DNA from 4 places in the Paraburkholderia sabiae genome. Region 3 is predicted to be linked to each of the others. Evidence: predicted binding sites of a transcription regulator. Region 3 holds the regulator's gene; each other region holds the start of a gene.
What was found. Region 3 encodes LexA, which represses DNA repair genes until DNA is damaged. Its sites were predicted from a motif close to ACTGTATNNNNATACAGT; they were not measured.

Region 1: the regulator LexA is predicted to act here: its motif matches at 3,214-3,231, upstream of QEN71_RS04400 (ATP-dependent helicase).
Region 2: the regulator LexA is predicted to act here: its motif matches at 1,337-1,354, upstream of QEN71_RS04200 (PA0069 family radical SAM protein).
Region 4: the regulator LexA is predicted to act here: its motif matches at 2,135-2,152, upstream of imuA (translesion DNA synthesis-associated protein ImuA).

Annotation. Positions count from the first base shown of each region.
Region 1 is NZ_CP125295.1:965,996-973,313, reverse strand. Features, by position in the region: gene QEN71_RS04405 (DUF4088 family protein) at 137-910, shown strand; gene QEN71_RS04400 (ATP-dependent helicase) at 978-3,182, opposite strand; gene QEN71_RS04395 (hypothetical protein) at 3,361-3,624, opposite strand; gene QEN71_RS04390 (hypothetical protein) at 3,672-4,139, opposite strand; gene QEN71_RS04385 (RNA-binding S4 domain-containing protein) at 4,462-4,680, shown strand; gene QEN71_RS04380 (MATE family efflux transporter) at 4,900-6,291, shown strand; gene QEN71_RS04375 (IS481 family transposase) at 6,463-7,318, shown strand, end outside.
Region 2 is NZ_CP125295.1:922,912-930,229, reverse strand. Features, by position in the region: gene QEN71_RS04205 (NINE protein) at 1-156, shown strand, start outside; gene QEN71_RS04200 (PA0069 family radical SAM protein) at 171-1,310, opposite strand; gene QEN71_RS04195 (Lrp/AsnC ligand binding domain-containing protein) at 1,422-1,910, opposite strand; gene QEN71_RS04190 (D-amino acid dehydrogenase) at 2,077-3,363, shown strand; gene QEN71_RS04185 (acyl-CoA dehydrogenase) at 3,439-5,229, opposite strand; gene QEN71_RS04180 (electron transfer flavoprotein subunit alpha/FixB family protein) at 5,332-6,267, opposite strand; gene QEN71_RS04175 (electron transfer flavoprotein subunit beta/FixA family protein) at 6,296-7,045, opposite strand; gene QEN71_RS04170 (MetQ/NlpA family ABC transporter substrate-binding protein) at 7,295-7,318, opposite strand, start outside.
Region 3 is NZ_CP125295.1:5,017,258-5,024,575, reverse strand. Features, by position in the region: gene QEN71_RS22630 (permease) at 1-883, shown strand, start outside; gene QEN71_RS22625 (hypothetical protein) at 1,114-1,536, shown strand; gene QEN71_RS22620 (ABC transporter permease) at 1,602-2,429, opposite strand; gene nodI (nodulation factor ABC transporter ATP-binding protein NodI) at 2,452-3,366, opposite strand; gene QEN71_RS22610 (universal stress protein) at 3,630-4,094, shown strand; gene QEN71_RS22605 (DUF2939 domain-containing protein) at 4,125-4,787, opposite strand; gene QEN71_RS22600 (hypothetical protein) at 4,902-5,246, opposite strand; gene lexA (transcriptional repressor LexA) at 5,274-5,924, opposite strand; gene QEN71_RS22590 (sulfate ABC transporter substrate-binding protein) at 6,290-7,318, shown strand, end outside.
Region 4 is NZ_CP125295.1:5,325,870-5,333,187, reverse strand. Features, by position in the region: rRNA gene QEN71_RS23950 (23S ribosomal RNA) at 1-1,378, shown strand, start outside; rRNA gene rrf (5S ribosomal RNA) at 1,585-1,698, shown strand; gene imuA (translesion DNA synthesis-associated protein ImuA) at 2,168-2,875, shown strand; gene QEN71_RS23935 (Y-family DNA polymerase) at 2,805-4,274, shown strand; gene QEN71_RS23930 (error-prone DNA polymerase) at 4,281-7,318, shown strand, end outside.

The DNA of each region.
Region 1 (7,318 bases), 2.5 Mb from region 3:
CAGGCACCGTCCATCGACGGATGCCGGCAAGCCGGACAGAACCGCGCCGGATATCGGTGCCGTCTGCGCACGAGGGCGCACGGCACGGGGCCAGCGCCTCAACGGTAGTCGCGCGGTCGACGAAACGGGATAAGACATGGGTCAGATTACCCTCAACATCAAGGACGAAACGCTCGGATCTTTGCGAAAGGATTTCGAGGCGTTCGTGCGGGTCTCGCTCAAGCTAGATCCGCAGTTCGCGACGCCGTCGTTCGAGGACTTCCTGCGGGCAAAACTGCTCGACAACATGGTGCCGCTGACCGAGAACGCCGTGCAGCGGATGCTGCAGGGCGGTCAGTACGCATGGGCGAAACGCACGCTGGACAAGGAGTTTCCGGACGTCGTCGCGATTCTGATGAAGCAGGCGAACGAGTTCGGCTTCGGCTTCGCGTCGCGCTCGGAATGGACGCCCGAAGAGCTGGCGAAGCAAAGCCGCGAATGGGCCGCGGCGATCGTCAAGGAAGCGGAAGGCGCGCCTTCGCTGGTCGATCCGCTCGCCGCGCAGATCAAGTCGGCGGCGCAGGACATTCAGGCGCTCGAGGAAGTGATGCAGACGCCCGCCTGGCGTCTGGCCGAATCGCTACGTCAGCGGGTGTACGAGGCGAAGGTCGCGTGCGAAACCAGCGTGGGCAGCGCGGCGCGCGAGAAGCTCGGCGAACTGCGCGGGCTGTTGCGCCTGGGCATTTCGCACGGCTCGTTCCAGAAGCAGGAAGCGCAGCAGATCATGGAATATCTGCGCCTCCTGAAGCCGGAGATTTTCGTCGAAGAGCCGTATGACGTGTTCACGCGGCTCGCCGCGTGGCTGCGCAACTTCTTCATGCCGCCGCCGCGTCCGCAGCAGCAGCAACAACAGCAGCGGCAGTCGCGCTAGGCTTTAACTCGCGACAATCGTCAAGACAAACGGCGTCCGCATCGGACGCCATCAGATCGCGGCAAGCTCAGTCCCACATTTTTCTGAGTTTCGCCGCGATTTCTATTTTGGCTTGCGCGGCAGCCGCCAGCCCCGCCGATGTCGGCGCCGACACGACGGGCACCGGCGGCCACGCATGCGAATCGAACAGCGGCAGCAGATGCGGCGGGATGAAGCGCGTCCGCGACGCCCACACGTGACGGTCGCCGAGATGCGTCTGGTTGTGCACGTAGAAGCGCTGCGGCATCACGATGTGCAGGTCTTCCTTCGCGCGCGTCATCGCCACATACAGTAGACGCCGCTCCTCGTCGATTTCCTCCTCGCTGCCCGTGCCGAGATCGGACGGAATGCAGCCGTCGACGCCATTGAGCACGAACACATTGCGCCACTCCTGCCCCTTCGCCGAATGGATCGTGGACAGGATCAGATAGTCCTCGTCGATCAGCGGGACGCCGGATTCGTCGCTGGTCGCGTCGGGCGGATCGAGCGTCAGTTCCGTGAGGAAGCGCTCGCGCGACGCATACGTGCCCGCGATGCTCTCCATCTGCACGAGATCGGCCTGGCGAATCGACGCGTCCTCGTGATTGCGCTCCAGATGCGGTTCGTACCAGCGGCGCACCATCTCGAACTCGGCGGGCCACGGCGTCTGCCGGCCGCACACGGACGCCATCATCGCGACGAACAGATGCCAGTCTTCGAGCGTACGCGCGGGCGGCGCAAACGCGGCGAGCGCGCCCGCCGCGCAGCCGGACACGCCATGCGCGACATCGAGCGCGCTGCCTGAACCGAGCGCGTCGGCGCGTGCGGCGATATCGTCGAGCACGCGCGCGGCCGTCGCCGGCCCGACGCCCGGCAGCAGCTGCACGACGCGGAAACCCGCGACGCGGTCGCGCGGATTCTCGGCCCAGCGCAGCACGGCGAGCACGTCCTTGACGTGAACGGAATCGAGAAATTTCAGGCCGCCGAACTTCACGAACGGAATGTTCCGCCGCGTCAGTTCGATTTCGAGCGTCGCGCTGTGATGCGCGGCGCGGAACAGCACCGCCTGCGACTTCAGTTTCATGCCCGCTTCGCGCGCGGCGAGCACCTGTTCGACGATGTAGCGCGCCTGGTCGGCATCGTCGGCGACAGTGACGAGGTGCGGCCGTTGCGCGGACGCCTTGTCGGTCCACAGATTCTTCGTGTAGCGCTCGGTCGACAGATCGATCACGGCGTTCGACGCTTCGAGAATCGGCTGCGTCGAGCGGTAGTTGCGCTCCAGCGTGACCTGCTTCGCGGGCGGATCGAAATGCGCGGGAAAGTCGAGGATGTTGCGCACGGTCGCGCCGCGAAACGAGTAGATGGATTGCGCGTCGTCGCCGACCACCGTCAGGCCGCGCCCGTCGGGCTTAAGCGCCAGCAGGATCGACGCCTGCAGCCGGTTGGTGTCCTGATACTCGTCGACGAGCACATGATCGAAACGGCCGGACAGATCGGCGGCGATCGCCGGTTCTGCCGCCATATGCGACCAGTAAAGCAGCAGATCGTCGTAGTCGAGCACGCTCTGCTTCTGCTTCGCGTCGACGTAGGCCGCGAAGAGCATGCGCAGGTCGGCTTCCCATTCGCGGCACCACGGAAACGCGCTATTCAGCACGTCCGCGAGCGAAGCGCCCGTGTTGACGACGCGCGAGTAGATCGCGAAACACGCCGACTTCGACGGGAAGCGCTTTTCCTTCGCCGAAAAACCGAGTTCGTGGCGCACGAGATTCATCAGATCGGCGGAATCTTCGCGGTCGTTGATCGTGAAAGTCGGCGACAGCCCGATCAGATCCGCGTACTCGCGCAGCAGGCGCGCGCCCACGCTGTGGAACGTGCCGGACCACGTGAGCCCTTGCGCGAGCGCGGCACGCGTGCCGAGCGCCGCGCTGGCGATGCGCGTGACGCGCCGGGTCATTTCGAGCGCCGCGCGACGCGAGAAAGTCAGCAGCAGGATGCGGCGCGGATCGGTGCCCTTGACGACGAGATTCGCGACCCGGTGCGCCAGCGTGTTCGTCTTGCCCGAGCCCGCGCCCGCGATGACGAGCAGCGCGCCGGACGGTTTTGCGACATCGTCCGTGCCGTATTCGACGGCTTCGCGCTGGGCTTCGTTGAGCTTCGCGAGCCAGTCGGCAGCGGCCGCCGACGCGGATGCCGAGGTGGCCTCAACCGGCGCGGGAGACGGCGATGAAGACGGGGAATCGGCGACGGAAAGCACGATGACGGGTCGGAGAGTGAAGGCGACGCATACTGTATATCCATACAACCCTCGACGACAAGCGCCCCATTTTTCGGGCCGCAGTCGCTGCCATGCGCGCAAAGAAAAGCCCGGCAAGCGCCGGGCTTTTCTTGCGCCGAACGGCATCGAGCCATCCGGCGTGCTGCATCGAGAACGCTTACTGCGACTTCGCGTCCTTGACCTTGGCTTCAGCGTTGGCCTTGTCGGCGTCGGCCTGTGCTTCGGTCTTCTTCTTGTCGGCCTTTGCCTGCGCGACGTCCGCCTTCTTGTTGGCCTTCGCCTGTTCCTTCGCCGCCTTGCTGTCGGCGTGGGTCATCGGCTCGGATGCCGGATCGTGCGTCTGCGCGACGGCGAGCGTCGTCATGCTGCCGGCCATCAATACCGCGCACAGCGCGCTCATTGCCTTGCTGGTCCTGTTCATCGTGTCCTCCCTTGGTCGAACGTCAAAACGGTTACCGGGACGCGGCGTCAGTTATGCGCTTCGCCCGTCGCCGCCGCGCCCGTCGGCTGGCCCTGCATTTCGGCCTTCAGCTCGTTCGACGCCGCTGCCTTGTCGGCCTTCTTGTTGAGCTTCGCGTTGCGGACCTGGTCCTTGTACGAGTCCTTCGCAGCCTTCTGCTGCGCCTTCATCTGTTCCTTCGACGTCTGTTTCTGCGCGCGATATTCCGCGTTCGCCTGCGCGTCGGCGTTGCGCTTCTGGACGAGCGGATCGGTCGAACCCGGCGCCGTCAGGTTCTGCGGCGCGGGCGCCGGCATCTGGACGCCCTGCGCAGCCGGTGCGGCGGCAGGCGCCTGCGTCATCTGGGCGGCCGCGGGAGCCTGCGTCTGCGCGGACGGATCCGCCGAAGGTTGGGTCGCCGTCTGCGCGAATGCGGCCGTCGATGCGATCGCAGTGGTCAGGGCGGTACCGATCAGGAGCTTACGGAGCTGGTTCATGGCAATCCTCTCTGAAGTTTGTCGATGTCGGCGCGCGAGCGGGTTGTTGGTTGACACCGATGTTCGACGTCGTGCCCGCGCTATCCGCCTGTCGCAAAAATGCAGCAGGCTATTCCACAGACCGGGCGTTTGCGAGTGGAGTTCTTCGCAAAAGCCGACTGTTACTCAACGTATCATTTCCTGACAACTGAATAACATCTGCTTGCAAGTGCCCGATCCATCGCCATGCGTATTGCGTACGCAGCGTCGCGCGCCACGCGATGGCTTATCATGCGAGTCGCTTTTTCCACGAATTCGCCGACCACCGTCGATCGCAACTGCCATGCCTAATCTCGATTTCACTCTGACCGGCGACTACGTCGAACTCCACAATCTGCTGAAGATCACCGGCCTCGCGGACAGCGGCGGATCGGCGAAGGTGATCGTCGCGTCGGGCGCCGTGACCGTCGACGGACAGGTCGAAACGCGCAAGACCTGCAAAATCCGCGCGGGCCAGGTCGTACTGCTCGGCGACACGCGGATCGCCGTCCACGAGGGCTGAACGTCGATTCCACCCGTTCGGACGTCACGCCGCGCCTCGACGACACATGCGGCCTGCATCGCCGACTCGCTGCCGCCATCAAAACCCGCACCAAAGATGTGCCTGTTGATCGACAGCGCCGCGTTACCGCAATAAGCTGTCCGTCTGGACAGAAAAACGAAAAGCGCGCGGCATTCTGACCGCGCGCGTGTCGCCCTTTCGCGCCTCTGCGCTTCGAACATGAATCCAACCGGAATGTCCCGCGCGATGAGCGGGCCGCCCACGCTGTCGCGTCACGCCGCCGATACCGCGCGTCTCGCCGCCCCGCTCGCCATTGCCCAGCTCTCGCAGATGGCGATGAGCGTCACCGACACCGTTCTGCTCGGCTCGCTCGGCCCCGACGCGCTCGCGGCGGGCGGGCTCGGCGCAAACCTGTTTTTTGTCGTCGTGACGCTACTGCAAGGCGTACTGACGTCGGTGAGCGTGAGCGTGTCGCATGCGCGCGGCGCGCAGGCCGAGGATCGCGTGCCGCACATCTACTGGACGGGCTTTCTGCTGTCGCTGCTGCTCGCCGTGCCGGCGTTCGTGCTGCTGTCTTTTGCGACGCCCATCATGACGGCGTTCGGCGAGCCGACGCTGCTTGCTCACAACGTCGGCGAATACTGCGCGGTGCTGCGCTGGGGCGCGCCGGGCAGTCTGATCGGGATCGGCCTGATGCGCTCGTTCCTGCCCGCGATCGGCGCGGCGCGGCGCCTGCTGTGGGTGTCGATCGGCGGCGTATTCATCAATGCGTTCCTGAACTACGGACTGATACACGGCGCGTACGGCTTGCCGCGCCTCGGCTTCCTCGGCTCGGCGGGCGCGACGACCTTTACCGTCTGGCTCACGGCGCTGACGTTGATGGGGCTGCTGCATCTGCGCCCGCGCTTCCGGCATTTCGTGACGGCCACGCGCCCGACCGTGCCGTTGATGGGCGAACTGTTCGGCATCGGCTGGCCGGTGGCGATCACGTATGGCGTCGAATCGACGCTATTTCTCGCGACGGGCCTGATGGTCGGTCTGCTTGGCGAAGCGCAGCTCGCGGCGCATCAGATCGCGCTGAACGTGGCGTCGGTGGCGTTCATGGTGCCGCTCGCGATCGGCCAGGCGGCGAATGTGCGCGTCGGCTTCTGGTCGGGTGCGGGGCAGCCGCTCGCCGCGCGGCATGCGGGGTTTGTCGCGCTTGCGCTGGGTGTCGGGTTTATGAGCTTGTCGGGGTTGCTGCTGATCACGGCGCCGCACTTTATCGTCGGGCTGTATCTGCATCTGGACGATCCCGCGAATGCTTCGACTGTTGCGCTGGCTAGCTCGCTGCTGGGTGTGGCGGCGATTTTTCAGATCGTCGATGGGATGCAGACGGTTGGGTCTGGGTGCCTGCGCGGGCTCAAGGACACGCGGATTCCCATGATCGCTGCTGCGTTTGGATATTGGGGGATTGGGTTTCCTACCGGATACACGCTTGCTTTTCACTTTGGGCTCGGCGCCCGGGGGTTGTGGTGGGGGCTGGCTGCTGGGCTTGCCAGTGTGGCGCTGTTGATGACGCTTCGCTTTCATAAGATGAGTTTGAGGCGCGTGCTCGGCGCAGAACGTTAGCGCGGGTTTTCTGCGCTGGCATCCGCGGTTTCGTATCGGTGCTTCAGGCGTTGCCCCTGTGCGGGGCGGCACCTACTTTTCTTTGCAGCGGTGTACAGACTGGAGACATAGCTGACAGGTGTACAGGGACATGGTTGACACTTTCGGGTAATCAAACGCCCGGATTCAACCATGCCCTGGGAAGCAAAAAACACCATGAATCTCCGCGAAGAATTCGTCAGCCTGGCCGCCACACAGGCCCTGTCATTCAGCGAGCTATGCCGGCGCTACCGGATCAGCCGCCAGACCGGCTACAAGTGGCTGGACCGTCACAAGGCCGAAGGCCCCGGCGGGCTGGCCGACCGCTCCCGACGCCCGCACCACAGCCCCCTGCGCTCACCTGAACACATCGAAGCGCGGGTGCTGGAACTGCGTCGCGAACATGGCTGGGGCGGACGCAAGATCGAACGGCGCCTGAAGGATCTGGGCGAGACAGAGGTGCCCGCGCCCGCCACGATCACCGAAATCCTGCGCCGCCATGGGCTCATCGATGAACAGGCGTCGCAGCAGCGCCAGCACTGGCAGCGCTTCGAGCACGCGCATCCGAACCTGCTGTGGCAGATGGACTTCAAGGGCGACGTCCAGACGCTGAAGGATGGGCGCTGCATGCCGCTGACGGTCATCGACGATCACTCGCGCTACAACCTCGTGCTGAGCGCCTGCTCGCGTACGACCACACAGGTCGTGCAGGCCGAGCTTGAGCGCGCGTTCCGCTGCTACGGGCTGCCCGCGCGCATCAACACCGACAACGGCGCGCCGTGGGGCTCGCCCAGCGCGCCGGGGCAGCTCACCGAACTCGCGGTCTGGCTGATCCGGCTGGGCATCCTGGTGAGCTACAGCCGGCCGTATCACCCGCAGACCAATGGTAAGGACGAACGGTTTCACCGCACGCTGAAGGCCGAAGTGCTGGACCGGCAGGCCTTCAGCACACATGCGCACATGCAGCAGGCACTGGATCGCTGGCGGCACGTGTACAACGTCGAACGTC
Region 2 (7,318 bases), 2.5 Mb from region 3:
CACACAGAGCAGCAAAGCCGCTCCGGCTGGACTGTCATCTTCGTCGTGATCTTTTCGCTGCTGATCGGCGCCTTCCTGTTGATGACTGGGCTCGCGCTATCGTTCCAGACGTACTTCGAGTCTCAGGTCGAAGCCGCGAAAGCGATCTCACAATAAGCGCCCGCTCAGAGTCAGAAGAGACTCATCTGAGACGAGCTTGCCGGCGCGGCGGGTTTAGCCTGCTCGACGCGACGGAAGTGCGACATGTCGAGAATGCCGTGATTGCGCGCATTCAATCCAAGCCGCCGAACCGCGTTCGCAAAGCGATGCTTCAGCAGATCGGCCCATAGCCCCTCGCCTTTCATACGCGTCGAAAACGACGAGTCGTAGTCCTTGCCGCCGCGCATATCGCGCACGCGGTTCATCACGCGCTCGGCGCGGTCGGGGAAATGCGCGTCCAGCCAGCCCTTGAAGAGCGGCGCCACTTCCCACGGCAAACGCAGCACGATGTAGCTCGCGCTGGTTGCGCCCGCTTCCGCGCAGGCTTCGAGCACACGCTCCATGTCCTGATCCGTGACGAACGGAATCACGGGGGCGATGCTGACGCCCACAGGAATGCCCGCCTCGCTCAACGCACGGATCGCTCTCAGCCGCCGTGCGGGCGTCGCAGCGCGCGGTTCGAGCGTGCGGGCGATGTCGGCGTCGAGCGTCGTGATGGTGATCGCCGCCATCATCAGCCCTTTCTCCGCCATCGGCGCCAGCAAGTCGATGTCCCGCTCGATCAGCGAGTTCTTCGTGATCGCCGCGAACGCCTGATTGTGATCGCTCATCACCTGGATCACGCGCCGCGTGAGTTGCAGATCGCGTTCGGCGGGCTGCCACGCATCCGTATTCACGCCGAGTGCGATCGGCTCCGGCACATATGACTTCTTCGCCATCTCGCGAGCGAGCAACTCGGGCGCGTTGACCTTCGCGTAGATCCGGCTCTCGAAGTCGAGCCCCGGCGACAAGCCGAGATAGCTATGCGTAGGCCGCGCGAAACAATAGATGCAGCCGTGTTCACACCCGCGATAAGGATTCAGCGACACGCCGAACGGAATATCCGGCGACTGGTTGTGCGTAAGGATGCTCTTCGCACGCTCCTCGAACACTTGCGTACGCAGCGCGGGACGGCCGCTTTCCTCTTCCGACGGCGCGATCCAGCCGTCGTCGATCGCCTCGCGCTGATCGACTTCATAGCGGCCCTGCAAATTCGTGATCGCGCCCCGCCCTTTGCGCGGAGCAGGCGGCGCGATCGGATATTCGGGAATGTCTCGGTCGTAGTCGGTCACGGCACACGTCAAAAGCAACGCTGAATACTGTATAAATATACAGTATTTACGGCTTTTGTCGAGCGTGAGTTTGAGGGCCGGTTCAGTGTCTGACGAGGCTTGCCGGGCGCGTCATTCGCCAACGGCGATCGTCAGTGTTTCCTTGATTTCTTCCATCACGACATAGCTCTTCGACTGCACCGCGCCGGGCAGTTGCAGCAGGATGTCGCCGAGCAGTTTCCGGTAGTCGGCCATTTCGCCGATGCGCGCCTTGATCAGATAGTCGAAGTCGCCCGACACCAGATGACATTCGAGCACCTCGGGAATCTTCTGCACTTCGCGCCGGAACTGGTCGAACATGTTGCCGCTTTTGTGATCCAGCGTGATCTCGACAAACACCAGCAGCGCCGCGCCCAGCTCCGCGGGATTCACGCGCGCGTGGTAGCCGGTGATCACGCCGTCGCGCTCCATGCGCTTGACGCGCTCGATGCACGGCGTCACCGACAGCCCCACCTGCTCGGACAACTCCTTCATCGCGATCCGGCCGTCGATCTGAAGGATTTTCAGGATCTTGTGATCGAGCTTGTCGAGCGCTCGCACGGGATGACGCTGTGTACGCATGGTATTTACTGAAAATCCCAAAAATACGATAACAAAACCTACCCCGACGCAAATAGTATAGCGGTTAACACTGGGTATCCGGCATATCACCTCGTCAATCGAACAAAATCGCGATGCACGAGGTTTCCCACCAAGCCGCGAGCCTTTAGACCTTTATGGAGCAGCTATGCGAGTCGTCGTTCTGGGCAGTGGCGTCGTTGGGGTAACGAGCGCCTATTATCTTGCGCGCGCGGGTCACGAAGTCACGGTAATCGACCGCGAGGCTGGCCCTGCGCTCGAAACGAGCTTCGCCAACGCCGGCCAGATCTCGCCTGGCTACGCTGCGCCGTGGGCGGCACCGGGCGTGCCGCTGAAGGCCGTCAAATGGATGTTCCAGAAACACGCGCCGCTCGCCATCCGGCTCGACGGCACGCAATTCCAGCTTCAGTGGATGTGGCAGATGCTGCAGAACTGCACGTCCGCGCGCTATGCCGTCAACAAGGGCCGCATGGTGCGTCTCGCCGAATACAGCCGCGACTGCCTGCAAGCGTTGCGCGCCGAAACGGGCATCAAGTACGAAGGCCGCACGGGTGGCACGCTGCAGCTGTTCCGCACGCAACAGCAACTCGACGGCGCGGCGAAGGACATCGCCGTGCTCGAGGAAGCGAATGTGCCGTACGAACTGCTGATGCCCGCCGATCTCGCGCGTGCCGAACCGGCGCTCGCCGCGACGTCGCACAAGCTGACGGGCGGCCTGCGTCTGCCGGGCGATGAAACGGGCGACTGCCAGCTGTTCACGACGCGCCTCGCCGCGCTCGCCGAACAACTGGGCGTCAAGTTCCGCTACAACACGCCGATCGACGCACTCGCGATGGAAGGCGACCGCATCGCCGGCGTGAAGTGCGGCGGTGAAATCGTGCGTGCGGACAGCTTCGTCGTCGCGCTCGGCTCGTACTCGACGAAGTTCCTCGCGGACATTGTCAAGATTCCCGTGTATCCGCTCAAGGGCTACTCGATCACGGCACCGATCGTCGATGCGAAGTCCGCGCCCGTGTCGACGGTGCTCGACGAGACGTACAAGATCGCAATCACGCGCTTCGACGACCGGATTCGCGTCGGTGGCATGGCCGAGATCGTCGGCTTCGACAAGAAGCTGAAGCAGGCGCGCCGCGAAACGCTCGAAATGTGCGTCAACGACCTGTTCCCGGGCGGCGGCGATACGTCGAAGGCGACGTTCTGGACGGGTCTGCGTCCGATGACGCCGGACGGCACCCCCATCGTCGGCCGCACGCCCGTGTCGAACCTGTTCCTGAACACGGGACATGGGACGCTCGGCTGGACGATGTCGTGCGGTTCGGGTCAACTGCTCGCCGATCTGATCTCGGGCAAGCGTCCGGCGATTCAATCGGGCGATCTGTCGGTGCATCGCTATCTCGGCGAAACGGCGGGTCAGACGCGTCCGGCTTATGCCTGATTCGTTTTACTGAGTTTCGATGTGAAAACGGCGCCCTTGGGCGCCGTTTTTGTTTGCTGCTTGTGTGTCGTCTTGTTAGAACTGGTCTTCGTGTAGCGCCAGCACGCCTTCGCCACCTTTTGCGCTGGTAATCGATGCTTCGAGCGCTACGGCCTGCGACAGCACGTGTTCCGCAAAGAATTGCGCAGTTGCGATTTTTGCGCCGTAGAACGACGGATCGCTCGCGTGCTTTTCTTGTGCAGCGAGCATCGCGCGCGCCATCTGCCAGCCGCCCAGCACGATCCCCGCGAGCTTCAGATACGGCACGCTGCCTGCGAACACTGCGTTCGGATCGCTCTTCGCATTTGCGACGACGAACGCCACCGTCGATTGCAACGCATCATGTCCACGCGACAGATGCTTTTGCATCGACTCGAAGGCTGCGCCCTTCTGCTGCTTCAGAGCTTCGACGGTCTCTGCGATGCCCGCGAGCAGCTTGCTTGCGACCGCGCCGCCATCGCGCAAAGTCTTTCGACCAACAAGATCGTTTGCCTGAATCGCCGTCGTGCCTTCGTAGATCGGCAGGATGCGTGCGTCGCGGTAGTACTGCGCCGCACCCGTTTCCTCGATGAAACCCATGCCGCCGTGCACCTGCACGCCGAGGCTCGCCACATCGACGGAAAGCTCCGTGCTCCAGCCCTTCACGATCGGCACCAGGTATTCGTAGATCGCCAGGTGCTCGGCGCGCTTCGCTTCGTCGGCGTGATGATGCGCGACGTCGCTGTGCGATGCGGCGACATACGCCAGCGAACGTGAGGCTTCCGTAAGCGCACGCATCGTCGACAGCATGCGCCGTACGTCCGGATGATGAATGATCGACACGGCCTGCTTCGCCGAACCATCGACGGGACGACTCTGCACGCGTTCTTTCGCATACGCGACGGCCTTCTGATACGCACGGTCCGCGACGGCCACGCCCTGCATGCCGACCGCAAACCGCGCCGCGTTCATCATGATGAACATGTATTCAAGGCCGCGATTCTCTTCGCCGATCAGCTGACCGATTGCGCCACCATGATCGCCGAACTGCAGAACAGCAGTCGGGCTCGCCTTGATCCCGAGCTTATGTTCGATCGACACACAATGCACGTCGTTGCGCTCGCCGAGCGAGCCGTCTTCGTTCACAAGAAACTTCGGCACGAGGAACAGCGAAATGCCCTTCACGCCTTCGGGCGCATCGGGCGTGCGCGCGAGCACCAAGTGCACGATGTTGTCCGCCATATCGTGCTCGCCCCACGTGATGAAAATCTTCGTGCCGAACACCTTGTACGAACCATCGCCTTGCGGCTCGGCACGCGTGCGTACCATCGCGAGATCGGAGCCGGCTTGCGGCTCGGTGAGGTTCATCGTGCCCGTCCATTCGCCGGAGATCAGCTTGGGCACGTAGGTCTGCTTTTGCGCTCCGCTGCCAGCGGTGAGCAACGCTTCAATAGCGCCATCCGTCAACAACGGACACAAAGCAAACGACAGATTCGACGCATTGAGCATTTCGATGCACGCCGTCGCGATCAGCTTCGGCAGCCCCTGCCCTTCGTATTCGACCGGGTGCTGCACGCCTTGCCAACCACCCGCGGAGAACTGGCGAAACGCATCGGCGAAACCGGGCGTCGCCGTGACCTTACCGTCCTTCCAGCTACTCGGATTGCGGTCGCCTTCGACGTTCAACGGCGCCAGCACTTCTCCGCACAGCTTCGCGGATTCTTCGAGCACGGCCTGTGCGGTATCGGCGTTCGCTTCCTCGAGTCCGGGCAGCGCAGCGATATCGTCCAGTCCGGCCAGTTCCTGCATCACGAACATCATGTCCTTGATGGGTGCCGTGTAGCTCATGGTGTGTCTCCTCCCTGGCTCAAATGAAAAAAGAGGCGCTGGATGTTTCATCCTCGCGCCTCTTTCCTGGTGTCGCGCGCCCTCAGACGGCGCGTCGTTCGATCAGCCGAGTTCCTTCACCAGTTCGGGCACGACGGCGAACAGATCGCCAACCAGACCGTAATCCGCGACGCTGAAGATCGGCGCTTCTTCGTCCTTGTTGATCGCGACGATAACCTTCGAGTCCTTCATGCCTGCCAAGTGCTGGATCGCACCCGAGATGCCGACCGCGATGTACAGCTGCGGCGCGACGATCTTGCCGGTTTGACCGACCTGATAATCGTTCGGGACATAACCCGCATCGACAGCTGCGCGCGACGCGCCCATCGCTGCGTTGAGTTTGTCCGCCAGAGGCTCGAGAACCTTGTTGTAGTTCTCGCCGCTACCCAGACCCCGACCACCCGACACGATGATGTTCGCCGACGTCAGTTCCGGACGGTCGAGCTTCGTCACTTCGCGGCTCACGAACTGCGAGATGCCGGAGTCAGCCGCCGCTTCGATCTTCTCGACCGATGCGCTGCCGCCTTCCGCTGCTACCGGATCGAAACCCGTCGAGCGAACCGTGATGACCTTGATCGGGTCAGCCGATTGCACGATCGCGATCGCATTGCCTGCGTAGATCGGGCGTTCGAACGTATCGGCGGAATCGACTGCCGTGATGTCGCTGATCTGCGCGACGTCGAGCTTCGCGGCGATACGCGGCGCGATGTTCTTGCCGTAGGCCGTAGCGGGCGCGAGGATGTGCGAAAAATCCTTCGCGATGTTCAGCACCGTCGCCTCGATGTTTTCCGCGAGACCTTCGGCCAGTTGCGGCGCGTCAGCCAGCAGCACCTTGGCCACGCCCGCCACCTTCGCAGCCGCATCAGCAGCACCTTGCGCGTTGTGACCAGCGATCAGCACATGCACGTCGCCACCGATCTTCTGCGCGGCAGCGACCGTATTCAGCGTCGCTGCCTTGAGCGCCGCGTTGTCGTGTTCAGCAATTACCAGAATCGTCATTTCATTCGTCTCCATGTGCCCGTAGAAATCAAAGCACCTTGGCTTCGGTCTTGAGCTTCTCGACCAGCGTCTTCACGTCGGCCACCTTCACGCCAGCCGAGCGCTTCGGCGGCTCGCTGACCTTCAGCGTCTTCAGACGCGGCGTGACATCGACGCCCAGGTCTTCCGGCTTCACGGTTTCGAGCGGCTTCTTCTTCGCCTTCATGATGTTCGGCAGCGTCACATAACGCGGCTCGTTCAGGCGCAGATCGGTCGTCACGACTGCGGGCAGCTTCAGCGACAGCGTTTCCGCACCGCCGTCGACTTCACGCGCTACGGTTGCCTTGCCGTCAGCCACAACAACCTTCGATGCAAACGTCGCTTGCGGCAGATTCGCCAAAGCAGCCAGCATCTGGCCGGTCTGGTTGGAGTCGTCATCAATGGCCTGCTTGCCAAGAATGACGAGCTGCGGCTGTTCCTTGTCGACCAGCGCCTTCAGCAGCTTCGCGACAGCCAGCGGCTGCAGGTCTTCATTCGATTCGATCAGGATCGCGCGATCCGCGCCGATTGCCAGCGCCGTGCGCAGCGTTTCCTGACATTGCGTCACGCCTGCCGACACGGCGATCACTTCCGTCGCCACGCCCGCTTCCTTCAGACGCACGGCTTCTTCGACGGCGATTTCGTCGAACGGATTCATCGACATCTTCACATTGGCAATGTCGACACCCGTGTTGTCCGACTTCACGCGGACCTTCACGTTGTAGTCAACCACTCTCTTGACTGGCACCAGGATTTTCATGCACACGCTCCAAAGTTACGAATACGTCAACCCGACGGACATTATAGCGATAGCCTCTGCGGCAGCCGCTCCGGGATTGCTTGGTATTGAGGATATCGCTCCCCGACAGGATGACGGAAATAGCGAACGGTCGTGCTATTCTAAACCGGAAAAAACCCGGAGGCCAAGTCCGGGTTCTCACCGATAAGTCTGAGCAATCGCATGAACGCCAGCGGCGTCCACGCGATTCAACCGGCCTTCAACCAAAGTTCACCAGGCCGCGATCACCGCGCC
Region 3 (7,318 bases):
GCCCACGCCGTCGTGGAACGCGGCGCTCAGCTACGCGCTGGCCTACGGCAAGGCGATCTGGCAGGCGATGGTACTCGGGCTGCTGCTCGGCTCGGCCGTGCAGGCGCTGCTGCCCGCGCATTGGGTCGCGCGTCTGCTCGGCAAGACGGGCTTCGGCAGCGTCGCGGCGGGCGGTTTGCTCGCGCTGCCGGGCATGATGTGCACCTGCTGCGCGGCGCCCGTCGTCGCCGGCTTGCGTGAGCGGCAGGCTTCGCCGGGCGGCGCGATCGCGTTCTGGCTCGGCAATTCGGTGCTCAATCCGGCGACGCTCGTGTTCATGGGCTTCGTGCTCGGCTGGCAGTGGGCCGGTCTGCGGCTCGTGCTCGGCGTCGCGATGGTGTTCGGCCTCGGCTACCTGGTGAACCGGCTCGTGACGCCCACGGAAGCGCAAACAGCCGATGCGCGTCTCGTCGAACTTGTCGGCGATCAACGCGCGGGGAATCCTTTCGCGCGCTGGCTGTCGATCTTCGTACGGATGGCCGTGCGCCTCGTGCCGGAATACATCGTGCTGATCCTCTTGCTCGGCGCGGCGCGCGCCTGGCTGTTTCCGCATGTCGGCCCGGAGATCGGCAACGATATCGTGTGGATCGTCGCGCTGGCTGTCGCCGGGATGCTGTTCGTGATCCCGACGGCGGGCGAGGTGCCCATCATTCAGGCGATGCTGTCGCTCGGCATGGGCGTCGGTCCCGCAGGCGCGCTGCTGATGACGCTGCCGCCTATCAGCGTGCCTTCGCTGGCGATGCTCGCGCGTTCGTTCCGTCCGCGCGTGCTGACCATCGTGGCTGTTGCCGTGGTCGGATTCGGCGTGCTGGCCGGGCTGCTCGCCATCGCGCTCGGATTCTGAGTAGCGTTTGAGTAAGCGTCCGTCATAAAACGCGGCGCCGCGATTCCGATTCTCGTCCTACACTGGGGAGGCAAGCGGATGATTGCGCGCCTCGCCGGGTGGACAAGGCCGGCGCCTGTTGCACCGCAAGGCGCGGGCGGCGCGAGACGAGTGCTACGATAACGCCCCGCACGAGGCATTCAGCTGCACAAACGGCGCTCAGGCGCCAACCCGTTAAATCAGGACATCGCATGGCCCAACAAAAGACCAATCCGAAACTCGAGCAGGCGCTGACGCGTGGGGATCTCGCCATTCGCCAGGCCAACTCGGCACGCGCGACGGCCGTGCTGCGCGCATTGGGCAAGATGATCGTCGATGCATCGCAGACGATCGGCGTCGAGGCGCACACGTCGATCCCCGACGGCGACCGTATTTACGATCCCGTCGAAGGCTTGTGGCCGCAGGCGCTCTTGATTTCGCTCGACGGTCCCGTCGAGGAAGCCGACCCGGAAGAACTGCGCACGGTCCGCCTGCGCTCCGACGATCCGGGCACGATGTTCCGCGTGGAGTGGCATCGCGCGGACGGCAAGATCGGGCGCCAGGAAGGCGGCCCGTTCGCGACGGTCGAGTTCATTTCGGACGTCGACGTGCCCTGGTCCGACGACGAAGAGTGATCTGATCCAATCCGCCTGAGGGCGTCGCCGCGCATCAAAGCATCACTGATCGCGCCGCGGCGCCCTTAGCGCATCATGCGCCGGCGAAACAGCACCGCCGACACGCAGAACGGCACCACCACATACGCAACCAGCACGCCGACATGCAGCGCGGCATCGTCGATCGGGCGGTCGAGCATCGCGGGCCGGATCAGGTCCACCGCATGCGCGAGCGGCAGCAGCTGCGCGGCCACCTGCGCGGCGGGCGGCAATTGCGACAGCGGAAAGAACACGCCGGAGAGCAGCAGCATCGGCGTGAGCACCAGCGTCTGGTAGAACATGAAGAAATCGTACGATGGGGCGAGCGCCGTCACGATCATCGCCGTGCTCGCAAACGCGAGTCCCGCCAGCACGATCACGGGCAGCGCGATCAGCATCGACGGAAAGCTCGCATAGCCGAGCGCGCCCGCCACCAGCATGATCGCGACGCCCGACAGCACGGCCTTGCTGCCCGCCCACACGACTTCGCCGAGCACGATGTCGCCGAGCGTCAGCGGCGTATGCATGATCGCCTCCCACGTGCGCTGAACGTGCATCCGCGAGAAGCCGGAATACATCGATTCGAAGCTCGCCGACATCATCACGCTCGACGCCACCGTCCCCGCCGCGAGAAACGAGATGTACGACACGCCGTCGACATGCCCGACCATCAGCCCCAGCCCGAAGCCCAGCCCGAACAGATAGATCATCGGATCGGCGAGATTGCCGAACATCGACGCGAGCGCGAGCTTGCGCCACACCAGATAGTTACGCCGCCAGACGGCCATCCAGTTGACGGCGTTCGCGGGCAGCGCGGCGAAGCGTTCGCGCATCGACGCGGGGTGCTCGGGGGAATCGTAGGTGCGTGCGTCCATTTGGCGTGTTTGTGCGTTTGGGTCAGTCCTGCATCTCGCGGCCCGTGAGCCGCAGAAAAACGTCTTCGAGATTCGCCGGCCGATGCAGATAACGCAGCCCCGTTCGCTGCTTGAGCAGCGCATGAACGGGTTGCGGATCGTCGACATAACAGAAGAGCGTCTCGCCGCTGATCTCGGTGCGCACGGAGAGCGGCGCCAGTTCGTCGCGCAGCGTGACCGGGTCCGGGCCGTACACCTCGATCACGTTGCAGCCAATTTCTGAAGCGATCAGTTCATTCGGCGCGCCTTCCGCGATCTTGCGTCCTTCTTCGATCACGCACAGCCGGTGGCACAGACGCTCCGCTTCCTCCATGAAGTGCGTGGTCAGCAGAATCGTCTTGCCGCGCGCGAGCAGCGAACGCAGCCGTTCCCAGATCAGATGACGCGCCTGCGGATCGAGTCCCGTGGTCGGTTCGTCCATGATCAGCACGTCGGGGTCGTTGATAAGCGCGCGCGCCAGCGTCAGACGCCGCTTCATGCCGCCCGACAGTTCACCGACGCGCGCATCGGCCTTGCTTTCGAGCCGCGCGAATTCGAGCAACGTCGGCACCATCGCGCGACACTGCGCGGCCGAGAGTCCGAAGTAGCGGCCGAACACGAGCAGGTTTTCTCGAACGGTGAAGTCGGGATCGAGATTGTCGAACTGCGGCACCACACCGACGCGCGCCCGAGCGAAACGCGAGCGGCCCGGAATCGGTTCGCCGCACAGACGGATGCGGCCCGCATCGGGCGCGGCGATGCCGAGGAGCATGCGCAGCGTGGTCGTCTTGCCCGCGCCGTTCGGACCGAGCAGTCCAAAGCATTCGCCGGCGCGCACATGAAACGACAGGCCATCGACGACAATCTTCTCGCCGTAACGCTTTTCGACCTGATGGAATTCGATTGCAGCTTCGGACATACGAGACGAAGGCTCCCTGAATGTGTGCGCGTCCATGTGATGCATGTAGCAATCCATGCGGCGGCTGCCTATTTTAGGGCATCGGGTCCATCTCGTTTGGCGCCTGAATGCGCATTCGTGGCGGATCGCGTGCACGATCTTGCAGCGCGTCATGCCTGACTGCGCGGTCTGTCGCACTTAGCGTTTTCCATCCCTTGCATGTGGAATTGCGGCGCACCATGATGCAAGTGAGACCGCGATGGTCGCGGGGAGGGGGAAGCGAAATGGCCAGCTACAACAAGATTCTGCTGTGCTACGACGGCTCACGCGAAGGCCGCAAGGCACTGCGCGTCGGCGCGAATCTGGCAATGGACCTGGGTGCGGAAACGCATTTGCTGTCGGTGGTCGACATGCGATCGAGCATTGCGCAAAGCGCGGGCCTGTTGACGGACGTGGCGTGCGGCAGCTTCGAGAAGACCGCACGCGAGATTCTGCAGGAAGGTGTCGACTGGCTCACCGAGCGCGGCGTCAAGGCGACGGGACACTTTGCGTTTGGTCATCCGATCGACGAGATCGCGTCATTGGCCAGCGAACTGCATGTCGATCTCGTCGTCGTCGGGCATCGATGCCGCACCGGGTTGTCGCGCTGGTGGATGGGCGCGGGCAACACACCACTGCTCGACCGCGTGTCGTGCAGCATTCTGGTCGCCTGTTCGTCGGCGGCTGAAGAGGAGCAGGCGGCCGCCTGAAACGGCCGCCTTGATACGTTGATGCGTGCGTCAGCCGTTCAGATCGACGGCTGACAGTTTCCACGTAAACAGATTCTGGCGACGGAAGATCGCCGAATAGCGCGTGTCGCCGACACCGTGCTGATAGCTCACGACGAACTCGTTGATGCCGCGGTAGCCTGCCGTCGTTTGCGGCGGCTGCGGCGGCGTTTTGCCATTGCTGCCATTGCCGTTCGCTGCGCCTGATCCGGGCGCAGGCGTTGGCGATGGATTCTCAGCGGGCTTGCCCGTCGAGTTATCGGTCTGTGCAGCGGGCGGCGGAGGCGGGCGCTCGCCGGGTTCGCCGCGCGGCGGCATGCCATTAAGCAACGCAGCGACGCCGTCAGGCGTTGCATACGCATCGACGAGCGGTCCAATCAACGCCACTCCGATCATCGCGCCGATCGCGGCAAGCGGATTGCCGTTGTGCTGGACATCGAGACGGCGTGTGAGCAGCCCCGTGACCTGCAGCTTGAGACTGTCGCGCAACGCCGGATAGTCGACGTACTCGTTGACCGTCTCGACGTCGCGCGAGTCGGCGGCGCGTTTGAGCCGGTCGAGCGCGATATACGGCGACGCATACGCATAACCCAGCGCGGCGATGACGACGATCGCAATCAACGCGATCAGAAGCGGCCGGGCAACCCCGCCTTTCATGCGAACCAGACCTGCCATTGTGCGGGACACTCCGTTTTCAGTTTCGATCTGATGTGGACCCGATCGGCGTTGAAACGATCCCGCGAAGATTGCAAGCAAGCGTTACGCGGCAACGATGAAACCGATGGCCGCTTACGCTGCCTGCTTGGCCAGCTGATCGCCTTGCTCTGCGATCGCGCGATCGATCATGTTGCACACGGCGTCGACGGTGCCGACCATGATGAGTCGCGACGGGCCGTGATAGACACGCACGGGTGCGCGGCGCGCAGGTTCTGCGTTGAGCGCCGAGTTCAGCGACACGCGTGCGAACGCCGGCTGCGCGGACGGCAGCGGTTGCGCTTCGTCATCGAACAGCGATGCCGTGCGATCAGCGACGTTCGACGCAAGCGCCGTCAGCGAACCGCAGGGAACGAGATTGCGCAGATGGCGCAGACGACCGAACTGGCGAAAAGGCAGCAAGCGGGCAAAGCGTTCCATGAGTCTCTCCAGACAGTGTTCAGCTAATTAGAATTCCGACGGCCGGATCAGCCCGACCGCGATGCCTTCCAGCGCGAATTCCGCGCTGCCGGCCTGAACAAAAATATTTTCGTAATCGGGGTTCTCGGCGATCAGCTCGATGCCGTTCGGCCGGCGCTTCAGGCGCTTCACGGTCACGTCGTCACCCAGACGCGCAACGATGATCTGGCCGTCTTTCGCTTCGCTCTTTTTCTGCACGGCGAGCAGGTCGCCGTCGAAGATGCCCGCGTCGCGCATCGACAGGCCGCGGACCTTCAGCAGGTAGTCGGGCTTGCTCGAGAAGAGCGACGGGTCGCACGTATAGGTCTGCGAGATGTGTTCTTGCGCAAGGATCGGACTACCCGCGGCCACGCGGCCCACGAGCGGCAGCGACAGCTGCATGATGCTGGCGTGCGGCAGCGTGAACTGGTGCGGCAGGTCGTCCTGATTCGTGATCAGCCGGATGCCGCGCGAAGCGCCCGCCGCCAGTTCGATCACGCCTTTACGCGCCAACGCCCGCAGATGTTCTTCCGCCGAGTTCGCCGAGCTGAAACCGAGCTCGGCCGCGATCTCGGCGCGCGTGGGCGGGAAGCCCGAGCGCTCGATGGCGCGGCGGATCAGATCGAAAACCTGCTGCTGACGTGCGGTGAGTTTGGTCATTGGCGCCACTGTATGGATAGACAGGTGACTGTATTTTTATACAGTATTCGGCGCATTTCAAGCTTTACTTTAAGTTCATCGCTGCGGGTGTCGCGTGAGCGTCGAAAGCGGGCGCTGCAACGGCTTCCGGGATGCTTCGGCGGACGCCAGGCGTTCCTTTACCACTATTGCGTATTAAAAAATGAAGAAACATTATTTTTAATGATGTAAGCCGTTGGATAGACTGGCCTCCACTGATGCAACAACAACGCACACGCCGCGCAAGAGCCGCTTCCCGCAAGCGAAACGGCGAATCGCGGCAGTCAGCGGAAACAGGCAGAAACGGGCAGAAGCCGGAAGTCAATCCAACAAGACGGAGAAGGTCGATGGGTATTCGGAATACGGGGTTTGCAGGAGCAGGGAAGGCGAAGCGGTTGATCGCGGCGCTCGCGCTGGGCGCGGCGTCGGCGTTCGGGATGGTCGTGCAGGCGCACGCCGATACGACGCTGCTGAACGTGTCCTACGATCCGACCCGCGAGCTGTATCAGGACGTCAATCAGGCGTTCGGCAAGGAATGGAAGGCGAAGACGGGCGAATCGGTCACGTTCAAGCAGTCGCACGGCGGCTCGGGCGCACAGGCGCGATCCGTGCTCGACGGCCTGCAGGCCGACGTCGTGACGCTTGCGCTCGCTTATGACATCGACGCGCTCTCGAACAAGGGGCTCATCGACAAGAACTGGCAGAAGCGTCTGCCCGACAACGCGTCGCCGTACACGTCGACGATCGTGTTCCTCGTGCGCAAGGGCAACCCGAAGCACATCAAGGATTGGGACGATCTCGTGAAGCCGGGCGTGTCGATCGTGACGCCGAACCCGAAGACGTCGGGCGGCGCGCGTTGGAACTACCTTGCGGCGTGGGCGTACGCGGCGCATCTGCCGGGCGGCAACGACCAGAAGGCGAAGGAATTCGTCTCGAAGCTGTACAAGAATGCGGGCGTGCTCGACTCCGGCGCGCGCGGCGCGACGACGAGCTTCGTGCAGCGCGGCATCGGCGACGTGCTGATCGCGTGGGAAAACGAAGCGTTCCTGTCGATCAAGGAATTCGGCACGGACAAGTTCGAGGTCGTCGTGCCGTCGGCGAGCATTCTGGCCGAGCCGCCCGTCGCGGTGGTGGACAAGGTGGTCGACAAGCACGGCACGCGCAAGCTCGCCGAGGCGTATCTGAACTTCCTCTATAGCGAAGAGGGGCAGGAGATCGCGGCGAAGAACTTCTACCGTCCGCGTTCGAACAAGGTGCCCGCCGACCTGACGTCGAAGTTTCCGAAGCTGAAGCTGTACACGGTCGACGATTCGTTCGGCGGCTGGACGAATGCGCAGAAGACGCACTTTGCCGATGGCGGCGTGTTCGATTCGATT
Region 4 (7,318 bases), 310 kb from region 3:
AAGGGCGTGGCGCGAGCTCCTTCGGGAGCGAAGCAATCGGAAGGGGTTCCAGGAAAAGCCTCTAAGCTTCAGTTTCACATTGACCGTACCGCAAACCGACACAGGTGGGCGAGATGAGTATTCTAAGGCGCTTGAGAGAACTCGGGAGAAGGAACTCGGCAAATTGGTACCGTAACTTCGGGATAAGGTACGCCCCTGTAGCTTGACGCCCCTGCGGGCGAAGGGTGAAGGGGTTGCAATAAACTGGTGGCTGCGACTGTTTAATAAAAACACAGCACTCTGCAAACACGAAAGTGGACGTATAGGGTGTGACGCCTGCCCGGTGCCGGAAGATTAAATGATGGGGTGCAAGCTCTTGATTGAAGTCCCGGTAAACGGCGGCCGTAACTATAACGGTCCTAAGGTAGCGAAATTCCTTGTCGGGTAAGTTCCGACCTGCACGAATGGCGTAACGATGGCCACACTGTCTCCTCCCGAGACTCAGCGAAGTTGAAGTGTTTGTGATGATGCAATCTCCCCGCGGCTAGACGGAAAGACCCCATGAACCTTTACTGTAGCTTTGCATTGGACTTTGAACCGATCTGTGTAGGATAGGTGGGAGGCTATGAAGCGGGAACGCCAGTTTCCGTGGAGCCGTCCTTGAAATACCACCCTGGTTTGTTTGAGGTTCTAACCTTGGCCCGTGATCCGGGTCGGGGACAGTGCATGGTGGGCAGTTTGACTGGGGCGGTCTCCTCCCAAAGTGTAACGGAGGAGTACGAAGGTACGCTAGGTACGGTCGGAAATCGTGCTGATAGTGCAATGGCATAAGCGTGCTTAACTGCGAGACCGACAAGTCGAGCAGGTGCGAAAGCAGGTCATAGTGATCCGGTGGTTCTGTATGGAAGGGCCATCGCTCAACGGATAAAAGGTACTCTGGGGATAACAGGCTGATACCGCCCAAGAGTTCATATCGACGGCGGTGTTTGGCACCTCGATGTCGGCTCATCTCATCCTGGGGCTGTAGCCGGTCCCAAGGGTATGGCTGTTCGCCATTTAAAGAGGTACGTGAGCTGGGTTTAAAACGTCGTGAGACAGTTTGGTCCCTATCTGCCGTGGGCGCTGGATATTTGAAGGGGGCTGCTCCTAGTACGAGAGGACCGGAGTGGACGAACCTCTGGTGTACCGGTTGTCACGCCAGTGGCATCGCCGGGTAGCTATGTTCGGAAGAGATAACCGCTGAAAGCATCTAAGCGGGAAACTCGCCTTAAGATGAGATATCCCCGGGGCTTCGAGCCCCTTGAAGGGTCGTTCAAGACCAGGACGTTGATAGGTCAGGTGTGGAAGCGCAGTAATGCGTTAAGCTAACTGATACTAATTGCCCGTAAGGCTTGATCCTATAACAGGTGTGTGTCGGCAGCCGTTAGTGCTTCAGCACTTATGGATGCCCCACCCTGCGCTGCGCGCAGGGTCTCGGAAGCACACTCAGGTTTGAGATCGATGTTGTGCCAACATAAACAACACATCCCACACTCTTTACGCTTCTTCCAGATTGGCTGTGGCGCCAGGTTGACTCCAACCCGCGCGACGCAGCAACCCGTCATGCCTGATGACCATAGCGAGTCGGTACCACCCCTTCCCATCCCGAACAGGACCGTGAAACGACTCCACGCCGATGATAGTGCGGATTGCCCGTGTGAAAGTAGGTAATCGTCAGGCTCCTTACCAGACAAGACCCCGCCCTCAAAAGCGGGGTCTTGCCGTTTGAGCAGGCCAATTTAGCGCCACGCTCTCCAGCACCCGTCGTCCAGTTCAGGCAATCAGGTTCAACACAGATCCTGTTTGCATCCCGGCTCGGCATGTGACGTCTTATCCAGGGCGTCTCCATATCTTCAAAAAATCTTTGCCGTATGCGGATGGAGTTCTCCGCGTCGGACTGCTCCAAGACTCAGTTGCTGGATCAACACCAGCTATCAATATCTTCAAACTGTTGCAGTGCTCTAACGCTGATGATGGCGTAAAGTCCAGCATCGGGGCCGCCAATCGATCGCATCTGATCGATCCCCGAAGCTAAAAATCCCGCCACGCAACACAACACCACCCTCAAACCGCTCTCAAAAAGGGCGCCATTCCCCTTCAAAATTCCGTGTAGGATACTGTACAAATATACAGGTATTTTCCTACGCCGATGTCAGTCGCCGCTTCCCGTGCCGAAGAGATTCACCCGTCGCTATGGCGAGCCTCGCAGCTCGCGCGCGGAGGGCGGCGCACGCTCGATACCGGCTATCCCGCGCTATCCACCGAGTTGCCCGGCGGCGGCTGGCCGATCGGCGCGCTGGTTGATCTGCTGGTCCAAACACCCGGCGTAGGCGAAATGCGTCTGTTGCGGCCTGCGCTGGGTTCATTGGGAGACCGGCCCATCGCGCTGGTGCAGCCGCCGCATATCCCGGACGGTTTGGGTCTCGATTACATCGGACTCTCGCTCGATCAACTGCTGCAAGTCAAAGCCCCCAAAAGTTCCGACGCCTTCTGGTCCGCCGAGCAGATCCTGCGCGCCGGCACCTGCGGCGCGTTGATCCTGTGGGCGCAGCACGCCCAAGCGTCGTCGCTGCGGCGTCTGCATCTGGCGGCGCAGTCGTCCGAGACGCTCTTCATCATGGTCCGGCCGCTCGCATCGGCTCAGGACTCGTCGCCAGCCTTATTGCGACTGGCGTTACGACCTTCGGCTGATGGCCTGATGGTCGACATCGTGAAACGACGAGGCCCAACACGCGCGGAGCCTCTGTCGATTTCTCTTCAACCCACACCCGTTCTGTTTTCCCGTCATGCGCGTCTTTCTCGCCGTCCACTTGCCGAAGTTGCCGCTCGAAGTCTTTCGACCGAGGTGGTCGCCTGAGCCCGCGCACGGCAGCGTCGTGCTGGAGAAAGACAAGGTCGCGATCGCCGACGGCGCAGCCCGAGCAGCGGGCGTTCGGCTCGGAATGAAGCGCGGTGGCGTGCTGACGCTGTCGCCGGAAACGGCCATGTACGAACGCGACATCGCGCGTGAGAGTGCCGCGCAACGCGAAGTCGGCATCGCGTTGATGAAATTTTCGCCCGATGTCTCGCTGCTCGACGAAGCCACCGTGCTCGTCGAAGTCGGCGGCAGCTTGCGGCTGTTCGGCGGATTGCTGTCGCTGTGTCGTGAGGCAAAGGCGATTCTCGACGCACTCGGCCTGACCGCGCGCATCAGCGCCGCGCCGACGGGGCAGGGCGCGTGGCTGCTGGCGAAGCACGGCAATCGCCGCGTGCTGCAACTCGCGTCGCTCGAACGCGTGCTCGAACCGTTGCCGATGTTCGCGGTGCCGGAGATCCGTCCGTTCGCCGACTGGTTCAGTGGATTGGGCTGCGAGTCGATTGCCGATGTGCGTCGTCTGCCGCGTGCCGGCCTGCAGCGGCGCTGCGGCGAGCATCTGCTGGATTCGCTCGATCGCGCGTTCGGCTCCGCGCCGGAACTGTTCGACTGGCTCGAGTTGCCGCCCACGTTCAGCGCGCGTCTCGAATTGCCCGATCGTCTGGAGCATGCAGACGGCGCCGTGTTTGCCGCGCATCGGCTGATCGTGCAGTTGTGCGGCTGGCTGTGCGCGAAGCAGTTGGCCGTGACGGCGATCACGCTGTCGTTCGAGCATGAGCGCGGCCGCGAAGCCATTGCGCCGACGTCGATCGACATCGCTCTGGGCGAGGCCGCGTGGCGCGAAGATCATCTGCTGCGTCTCGTGAAGGAGCGGCTGCATCGCCTCACGCTCGAGGCGCCTGCGATCGCGTTGCGGCTCGATGCATCGAAGGTCGACGCCGCCGAGCCCGCCACCGATCAACTTTTCCCTCAGCCGGGCGGTTCGCCAGCGGATCACGCGCGGCTGATCGAGTTGCTGATCGCGCGCAATGGCGAAGACAACGTGCTGCGCCCCGCGCCGACGGCCGACTATCGGCCTGAAATCGCGAACCGCTGGCTGCCCATCAATCACGCGGAAAAGAAAATCCAGTTGCCCAAAGGCTTGCCGCGACCGACGTGGATGCTGGCGACGCCCGTGCGTCTGCTGATGCGCGAACATCGGCCGTTTTACGGCTCTCCATTGAAGATCGCGTCGCCGGGCGAGCGGATAGAAGCGGGCTGGTTCGATGGCGCGCTCGTCACGCGCGATTACTTCGTCATGCAAGGCGAAGATCGCAGTTGCTATTGGGTTTATCGCGAGCGCGTCAGCAGTCGCGATGCCGAAGAGGAGCCGCGCTGGTTCCTGCACGGCCTGTTCGGATGACGCGCGATGGATACGACGTTCAATGTCCTGCCGGCTTACGCCGAACTGTTCTGCCTGTCGAACTTCACGTTTCTGCACGGTGCTTCGCACGCGGAAGAACTCGCCGAGCGCGCATCGCAACTCGGCTATTCGGGGCTCGCGATTACCGATGAATGCTCGCTTGCCGGCGTGGTGCGTGCACACGTCGCCGCGAAGGAAAAGGGCTTGCCGCTCGTCATCGGGTCGTACTTCCGGCTGCGCAATGCCGATGGCACGCCTGCGTTCGGCCTGATCCTGCTCGCGCAGAATCGTGAAGGCTACGGCAATCTGTCGGAGCTGATCACGCTTGCGCGCACGCGTGCGCCGAAGGGCGAATATCGGCTGACGCCACACGATCTGTCGCGGCCCGATCGCGAGAATGTGCATCTGCGCGGCATGCCCGATTGTCTCGCGATCCTCGTGCCCGATTTCCCGGCCAACGAAGAAGTGCTCGACGCGCAGATCGAATGGCTCGACGAAACGTTTCCGGGCCGCGCGTGGGTCGGGCTCGTACTGCATCAGCGCGCGATGGACGACATTCATCGCGGCTCGGTCGAATATGTCGCGAACAAACAGAACGTGCCTGTCGTCGCGTTGGGTCACGTCGTGATGCATGTGCGCTCGCGCAAGCCGCTGCAGGACACGATGACGGCGATTCGCGTTGGCCGGCCCGTGCACGAATGCGGCTACGAACTCGCGCCGAATGCCGAGCAGCATTTGCGCTCGCGTTTGCGGATCGCGAATCTGTATCCCGATCACACGATACGCGAGACGATCAGCGTGCTGTCGCGCTGCGCGTTTTCGCTCGATCAGCTTCGCTATGAATATCCCGATGAACTCGTGCCCGAAGGCCACACGCCGACCGCGTATCTGCGGCAGGAAACGTACATCGGCGCGCAGCAGCGATTTCCTTCGGGCATTCCGTTCAACGTGCAGGAGCAGATCGAGCACGAACTCGCGCTGATCGCGGATCTCGGCTACGAGCCGTACTTTCTGACCGTCTACGACATCGTGCGTTATGCGCGCAGCCAGCACATCCTGTGTCAGGGGCGTGGGTCGGCGGCCAATTCGGCCGTGTGCTATTGCCTTGGTGTGACCGAAGTCGATCCCGCGCGCGGCAACATGCTGTTCGAGCGTTTCATTTCGAAGGAGCGCGGCGAGCCGCCGGACATCGACGTCGACTTCGAGCATCAACGACGGGAAGAGGTGATTCAGTACATCTATCGCAAATACGGACGCGACCGCGCGGCCATTGCGGCGGCCGTGTCGACGTATCGGCCGCGCGGCGCATTGCGCGAAACGGGCAAGGCGCTCGGCGTCGATCCGCAGATCGTCGATACCGTCGCGAAGTCGCATCATTGGTTCGATACGAGTCACGATCTGCTCAAGCGCTTCGAAGAGTCGGGCCTCGATCCGGAGAAGCCGCTGATTCAGGCGTGGGCGCGGCTCGCGTCGCAACTGCTGAATTTTCCGCGTCATCTGTCGCAGCATTCGGGCGGCTTCGTGATCAGTCGCGGCAAGCTGACGCGGCTCGTGCCCGTCGAAAACGCGGCGATGGCCGATCGCTCGGTGATCGAGTGGGACAAGGACGATCTCGAGGCGCTTGGTCTCTTGAAGGTCGACGTGCTCGCGCTCGGCATGCTGTCGGCGATCCGGCGCACGCTGGATCTCGTTTCCCAACAGCGCGGCGAGATATTCGAGATGCAGCACATTCCGCCTGAAGACAAAGCGACCTACGACATGATCTCGAACGCCGATACGATCGGCGTATTCCAGATCGAATCACGCGCGCAGATGAGCATGCTGCCGCGTCTGCGCCCGAAGGAGTTCTACGATCTCGTGATCGAAGTCGCGATCGTGCGGCCGGGGCCGATTCAGGGCGGGGCGGTGCATCCGTATTTGCGGCGGCGGCAGAAACTCGAGCCCGTCAGCTATCCAAGCCCAGAGTTGAAGATCGCGCTCGAACGCACGCTCGGTGTGCCGATTTTTCAGGAGCAGGTGATGCAGGTCGCGATTCTCGCAGCGGGCTTCACGCCGGGCGAAGCGGATCAGCTGCGTCGCGCGATGGCCGCATGGAAGCGCAAGGGCGGGCTCGAAAAATACTACGACCGCATCGTCAACGGCATGCGCGAGCGTGGTTACGAGCAAAGTTTTGCCGAAGCGATTTTCGAGCAGATCAAGGGCTTCGGCGAATACGGTTTTCCGGAGAGTCACGCGGCGAGTTTCGCGCTGCTGGTCTACGCAAGCAGCTGGCTGAAGCGTCACGAGCCCGAGGCGTTTCTCGCCGCGATGCTCAACAGCCAGCCGATGGGTTTCTATTCACCGTCGCAACTCGTGCAGGACGCGCGTCGGCATGGCGTGATCGTGTTGCCTGTCGATGTGACGGTGAGCGGCTGGGACTCGACGCTCGAAACGGTGGAAGGTCGTGCGCGTCCCGCCGTGCGTCTCGGGCTGTCGCTGTTGCGCGGCATGAAGGACGGCGCGGCCGAACGCATCGAAAATGCGCGTGCCGTGCGGCCGTTCAGAAGCGTCCACGATCTCGCGCGCCGTGCGCAGTTGAACCGGCACGATCTGCATGTGCTCGCCGACGCGAACGCGCTGTCTTCACTGGCGGGCAACCGGCGCGAAGCGCTGTGGCATTCCGTGGCCGCCGTGCCCGACAAGGACATGCTGGCCGTCGCCGGCGTGCAGGACGATACGCCGGAACTTGGCGCGCCGTCGGAAGCGCAGGATATCGTCGCGGATTACCGCTCGGTGGGACTGACGCTCGGCCGTCATCCGCTCGATCTGTTGCGGCCCGTGCTGCTGGAACAGCGTCTGATGCCCGCGTCGGCATTGCGCAACTATCGCAACGGACGGCTCGCGCGCGGCTGCGGCATCGTCACCGTGCGGCAGCGGCCGGGCACGGCGAAGGGCGTGCTGTTCGTGACGATCGAAGATGAAACGGGTAACGTCAACGTGATCATCTGGCCGAGCCTGCTGGAGAAGCAGCGGCGGGAAGCGCTCGGCGCGTCGCTGCTCGCCGT